One region of the Fodinicola acaciae genome, then DNA from elsewhere that is predicted to be linked to it. Evidence: riboswitches for the same ligand, from Rfam matches in the RefSeq annotation. Region 1 holds a riboswitch; the other holds the start of a gene.
The links. Region 1 has a riboswitch for thiamine pyrophosphate ahead of GNX95_RS14415 (ECF transporter S component). Riboswitches for the same ligand answer to the same signal wherever they lie in the genome.
Positions count from the first base shown of each region.

Region 1 (3,298 bases):
GCTCGTCACACCGCTCGGCGAGTACGCGCTCCGGCGAGCCGTCGGCCACGACACCGTCGGGGGAGATGACGACCAGCCGGTCGACCAGGTCCAGCGTCTCGGCGACGCGGTGCTCGACCAACACGAGGGTCGCGCCGGTCTGGGCGAGCACCGCGTCCACCGCCTTGCGAACGGCGGTCGCGCCGTCCGGGTCGATGTTGGCGGTCGGCTCGTCGAGCAGCAGCAAACCCGGTCGCTGCGCCAAAACCCCGGCCAGGGCGAGCCGCTGCTGCTCGCCACCGGACAACGCGGCCGTCGGCCAGTCGCGGTCGTAGCCGAAGCCGACCGTCTCCAGCGCGGCGTCGACGCGCGGCCAGATCCGGTCGGCCGCGACGGCCAGGTTTTCCAGGCCGAACGCGACATCGTCACCGCAGCGCGCCATCACCAGCTGACTTTCCGGATCCTGCTGGAGATAACCGACCGGCTCGCGGTGTTCGCGCGGATGCGCACCATCGATGTGCATGGTGCCTTCCTCGTCGCCGACCTCCGGGTCGAGTACGCCGGCGAGGCCGCGCAGCAACGTGCTCTTGCCCGCTCCGGAAGCGCCGAGCAGCAACACCCGCTCACCGGGCTGCACGGTCAGGTCGATGCCGCGTACCGCCCACGCCTTGCGGCCCGGATGCCGCCACCCCCAGCCGGCCAGCCGGATCTGTGCCGCCACCGGCTCAGACGCGGGCCTGGCGGCGGCCGCCGGCCAGCGCGGACAGCACGCCGGTCGCTCCGAGCGCGCGGGCCAGCAGCCACGACACCAGACCGGCCAGCACCAGGCCGCCGACCATGCACGACACCGCGTACGTGAGCTTGGCGCCGATCGTGAACTGCGGGTAGTACGTCGTCAGATCGACGATCGCACAGCCCAGGCCGCTGGCGGTGCCGGCCAGCAGAGCGGTCGGCAGCGAGTACGAGCGATAGCGGAAGGCGGCGAAGACGATCTCCGCGGCCAGCCCCTGCGCGAGACCGGACAGGATCGTGGCGAAGCCGTACTGGCCGCCGAGCAGCATCTCGACCAGCGAGCCGAGCAGCTCGGCGACGACCGCGGCGCCTGGCTTGCGCACGATCAGCGGCGCGAGCACCGCCGGGATGAACCACACACCGGAGAACACGCCGGTGAGCGGTGCGACCGCCTTGAGCGGTGCGGTGAGGACGCCGTTGGCGAAGCCCCAACCGAAGAACACGACGCCGAAGACGACGCCGACGACGGCCGTGACGACGATGTCGACGGTCCGCCAACGGAATGATGTGGACATTTGCGGTGCCTCCTTCTGGCTCGAAGGAGGAGTGCTGACGCTCACCCGTCGCCACGCGCCGCCGCGCGTGCGCGGCAGCACGTGGAAGCGGATGACTCGACTTCCTGCGCTGGCATTACCCAGATCAGGTCTGAGGGTCTGCGGTTTCCCGCACTCTCAGCGCGTCCGGCGCTCCCCTGTCGTACTGACCCGGCGACCGTAACACGATCGCCGGCCACCGGCCGTACACCCGCCGGAAACATCCCGTTTCTGGTGCACGGCCGCGGCGTACGTCCTGATCCGGCGCTGGAGGTACGCACCCAGGAGCTCAGCCGGTGCCTGGCCGGTCGCTACTGTTACCGCGTGTCGTCATCCACCACCGACGTGGAGAAGGCCGCTCCGGCCGAGCCGCCGCCGGCGCCCAGCCGCCCGTGGTCGCTGTACGCGCTGATCGCGGTCTGCCTGCTGATCGTCGTCTTCCGCGGCTTTTTCCTCGGTGCCTTCGACGCGCCGCTGATGCAGACCTGGGCCACCGTCTTCGTCTCGATCGTCGTGCAGGCGACGCCGTTCCTGGTGCTCGGTGTGCTGGTCAGCGCGGCGATCGCGGTCTTCGTACCACCCTCGTTCTTCGAGAAGGCGCTGCCGCGCAAGCCGGCGCTCGCGGTGCCAGTGGCCAGTGTCGCCGGGGTCATCCTGCCTGGTTGCGAGTGCGGCTCCGTACCGATCGCCGGCGGCCTGATCCGCCGTGGCGTGGCGCCGGCGGCGGCGCTCGCCTTCCTGCTCTCGGCGCCGGCGATCAACCCCGTCGTACTCGTCGCAACCGCGGTCGCCTTTCCCGGCCAGCCGAAGATGGTGCTGGCCAGGTTCGTCGGGTCGGTGCTGGTGTCGATCGCGATGGGCTGGCTGTGGCTGCGGCTGGGGCGTACGGAGTGGATCCGGATCCCACATCGGCCCGAGCTCACCGGTGTGCCGCGCTGGCATGCCTTTATGGAGGCGGCGCGCGCCGACTTCCTGCCGTCCGGTGGCTTTCTCGTCGTGGGTGCGCTCACCGCGGCGACGCTCAACGTGCTGGTGCCGCAGGAGATTCTTCGTACGATCGCCGACAATCCGGTGCTCGCGATCATCGGACTGGCGCTGCTCGCGGTCATCCTGTCGCTGTGCTCGGAGGCCGACGCGTTCGTCGCCGCGTCGTTGACGCAGTTCTCGCTCACCGCGCGGCTGGTGTTCCTCGTCGTCGGCCCCATGATCGACCTCAAGCTCTTCGCGATGCAGGCTGGCGCCTTCTCCCGCTCGTTCGCACTGCGCTTCGCGCCGGCCACCCTGGTGGTGGCCATCCTGATCGGCTCTGCGGTGGGATTGGTGCTGCTGTGATTTCCGAGGCTCGGAGCGTACTCCTGCTGCTCTTCGGCGGTGCGCTGCTGCGGATCAGCCTGACCGATGTCTATCTGCGATACGTCAAGGCCGGCGTGCGTCCGCTGCTCATCGCGGCCGGCGTCGTACTCGTCGTCATCGCCGTCGTGACGCTCGCCCGCGAGCTTTTCGGCCGCTACAAAGCCGCGCACGACCATGGTCATGGCCACGGGGGAGTGGTGGCCTGGCTGCTGGTGTTGCCGGTGCTGGCGATCTTCCTGGTCGGCCCGCCAGCCCTCGGCTCGTACGCCGCCGGCCGCTCCGGCACCGCCGTGACGCAAAAGTCGCAATATCCACCGCTGCCGGCCGGCGACCCGCTCGCCATGCCACTGATCGACTACGGCTCACGCGCCATCTGGGACTCCGGCCTGTCGCTGGCCAACCGCCGGATCAAGCTCACCGGCTTCGTCGTACCCCGCCCCGGCGGCGGCATCTGGCTGGCCCGCATGGTCCTCACCTGCTGCGCCGCCGACGCACGGCCGATCAAGGTGCTGATGCACGGAAACGTGCCGGGCGATCTGCCGGCGAACATGTGGCTGGAGGTGATCGGGAAGTACCAGCCTGGGCAGGACGCCGACCCGGTCAACACCGAGCCGATCCCGTATGTCTCGGTGATCTCGTAC
Region 1 covers NZ_WOTN01000001.1:3,046,237-3,049,534, reverse strand. The annotation lists gene GNX95_RS14420 (ABC transporter ATP-binding protein) at 1-700, opposite strand, end outside; gene GNX95_RS14415 (ECF transporter S component) at 705-1,286, opposite strand; TPP riboswitch at 1,371-1,474, opposite strand; gene GNX95_RS14410 (permease) at 1,704-2,636, shown strand; gene GNX95_RS14405 (TIGR03943 family putative permease subunit) at 2,633-3,298, shown strand, end outside.

Region 2 (3,298 bases), 870 kb from region 1:
CGCCGGTCCCCATGACCAGCCGCGAGGTGAACTCACGGCCGGCGATCACCAGTGGGTCGTCCATCGGTCAACCTCCCTGCGTGGCGGTCAGGATCTCCACCCGGCCGCCATCCGGTACGTACGTCGTGCCCCACTCCGACCGCGGCACCACCGCGTCGTCCAACGCGACCGCGATGCCACCGGTCGGGATCGCCAGAAGGTCGATCACCGCGGCCACCGTCGCGTCGTCGGCCAGCTCCCGATCGACGCCGTTGACCTGCGCTTTCATCTCGCCACCTCCACGCTGAAGCGGTCCGGACGGACCGCCGCCGGCGGCTCGCCACCGGCCAGTACGTCCCGCACGATGTCGGTCGTCACCGGCGCGAGCAGGATGCCGTTGCGGTGATGGCCGGTGGCGACCAGCAGGCCGTCCTCCAGCCAGCCGATCACCGGCCGGTTGTCCGGCGTGCCCGGCCGCAATCCGGCGGAGCACTCGACCAGCTCGTACTCCCCGATCTCCGGCACGATCCGCTCGGCGTCGGCCAACAGATCGCGTACGCCGCCCACCGTCACCCGCGTGTCGAAGCCGGCCTCGTACTGCGTCGCGCCGAGCACCACACCGCCGTCATCGCGCGGCACCAGATACATCGCGCGGCCAGCGACCAGCGCGCGTACGGTCCGCCGCGGTGGACCGACAGTGCCAGGACGCGCGCGCAGCCGCAGGATCTCGCCTTTCACCGGTCGTACGACCCGCGACAACCGCTCGTGGAGCCGGCCGCTGTACGCACCGGCCGCCAGCACGACGGCATCGGCGCGCAGGACACCGCCGCCGGCGAGGGTCACCTCGCCGCCGCGTACCGACGCGGCCGCTGTCCGTACGACCGGCACGTCACGGATGGCCAGGGACAACGCGGTCATCAGCTGACGGTTGTCGACCGCGTGGTCGTGCGGTACGGACAACCCGCCGCGGACCGGACCGGCGACCGCCGGCTCCAGCTCGCGGACCTCGCGCGGCCGCAGCGACCGCACCTGGCGGCCGAGACCGTCCAGGAAGGCCGCCAGCCGGTCGAGCTCGGCGCGATCGGTGCCGTCCGCGGCGACCACGATCGTCCCGTCCGTCCGCAGACCGGCCGGCACGCCGGCGGCGGACGCAAGATCATCGGCGTATGCGGGCCAGGCATCGAGCGAGGCGGCGCCGAGCTCCAGCAACGGCTCCTCGCCGTGCCACGCCTCGGTGACCGGCGCGAGCATCCCGCCAGCGACCGCCGACGCGCCGCTGCCGGCGGCAGGATCGACCAGTGTGACCTGCCATGACGCCGAGGCGCGCCAACAGATGGAGAGACCGACGACGCCACCGCCGACCACGATCAACGTACGAGCTGTCACCGATCACCACGCTCCCTGCGCCGGCATGACCCGGATCAGGTTCGACGGTCGAAGCGGATCGCGCTTCCTCTCAGCCCGGCTTGCCCAGGCTCCCGTGCGGACCAACTGCCATCCTAACCCGGAGACTCGCTACGGTCGGAACCATGAACAGCGACCCCCGCCACCGCCTCGCCGACGCGAGGCTCTATCTGTGTACGGACGCGCGTCGCGACCGCGCAGATCTGGCCGAGTTCGTGAACGCGGCGCTGGCCGGTGGCGTCGACATCGTGCAGCTGCGCGACAAGGGTCCGGACGGTCCGCTGGAAGCGCGCGAGGAGCTGGCCGCGCTGGAGATCCTCGCTGAGGCGTGCGAGCGGCACGGTGCGCTGTTCGCGGTGAACGACCGCGCCGACATCGCGCTCGCCGCCGGTGCCGACGTCCTGCATCTCGGACAGGACGACCTGCCGGTTTCCTGGGCCAGGCGGATCGTCGGCGACGATGTCGTGATCGGCCGGTCCTCACACGACGTCGGCCAGGCGTCGGCCGCGGCGACCGAGCCAGGCGTCGACTACTTCTGCACCGGGCCGTGCTGGCCGACGCCGACCAAGCCGGGCCGGCCGGCGCCGGGCCTCAGCTTGGTGCGCGCGACCGCCGGCTCCGAGCGGCCGTGGTTCGCGATCGGCGGCATCGACGCCGATCGTCTCGACGAGGTGATCGAGGCCGGCGCGCGGCGAGTCGTGGTCGTACGCGCCATCACGCAGGCCGAGGACCCGCGCGCCGCCGCAGAGTTCTTCGCGACCCGGCTGCGAAAGGTGAGCTGACGGCGTGGACGCGGAAGGCCTGCGCCGGCTCGGTGAGGACGGGCTCGCCGAGCTGCTCCGCCGCCGGCCGGACGCCGCCGACCCGGCGCCGGACAGCCTGCTCGCACTGGCCAACCATCTCCAGCACCCCAACTCCGTCGTACGCGCGCTGCAGCGGCTCGACCTGCCGACGATCCAGGTCTGCGAAGCGCTCGCCGCGCTGGGCAGCGAACCGTCGGTCAAGGAGTTGGCGCGGTTGCTGGGGGTCAGTCCGCGCGACGACGACCTCCAGCGCTGTCTCAGCGTCCTTCGGGCATACGGGCTGCTGGACGAGGTGGCGGCGCAGCGCCATCTCTCAGTGGTCACCGACCACGGCGCGACGGTCGGCCGCGTACGGCTGGTCACCACGGCCGCGCTGGCCTGGGAGTCGCCGCTCGACCTCGGTCCCCCGATCGGCCCGTACCTGGCCGAGCTGACCGTCTCCGCCCTCGCCGGCATCCTCACCGCGCTCGGCCGCGACCGGCCGTCCCGCAAGCAGGACCTGATCGACGCCGTCGTCGCCGCGCTGACCGACCACGACTTCGTCCGGCAGGTCGTCGACGAGGCGGACGAGGAGGTCGGCGCGCTACTGCACCGAATCTCGCGTACCGGCGAGGTGGTCGCTCCGCCGATGTTCGCCGAGCGACAGACGCCGGCGCAGTGGGCCCAGCAGCGTGGACTGCTGATCCCCAGCGACTGGTACTACAACGCCCTGGTGATGCCGGCCGAGGTGATGCTCGCGTTGCGCGACGACGAGCACCACGCTCCGTTCCAGCCGGTGCCGCCGGAGGTAGCGCACGAGCCGGTCGACAGCGAGCGCGTCACCGCCGACGCGATGGCCAGCGTCGGCAGGCTGCTGCGCGTCGTCACCGCCTCGCTGGACCAGGCCGGCGTCAAGCCGATCCCAGTGCTGAAGAGCGGCCACATCGGCGTACGCGAGCTGCGCCGGATCGGCAAGGAGCACAGCGCCGATGAGCTGGAGGTGCACACCGCGCTGCGGCTCGCCGGATCGCTGGGGATCGCGTCGGTCGATGAGCGCGGCGTGTCGCCGACAGCGGACTACGACGCTTGGCGGGCGCAGCAGCCGGCCGAACAGATCGCCAGCCTGCTGGCCA
Region 2 covers NZ_WOTN01000001.1:2,179,547-2,182,844, forward strand. The annotation lists gene thiG (thiazole synthase) at 1-64, opposite strand, end outside; gene thiS (sulfur carrier protein ThiS) at 68-268, opposite strand; gene thiO (glycine oxidase ThiO) at 265-1,365, opposite strand; TPP riboswitch at 1,361-1,471, opposite strand; gene thiE (thiamine phosphate synthase) at 1,509-2,165, shown strand; gene GNX95_RS10145 (helicase-associated domain-containing protein) at 2,170-3,298, shown strand, end outside.
Region 2: it holds a riboswitch for thiamine pyrophosphate, as region 1 does, so the genes downstream of both, thiO (glycine oxidase ThiO) here and GNX95_RS14415 (ECF transporter S component) in region 1, are expected to answer to the same signal.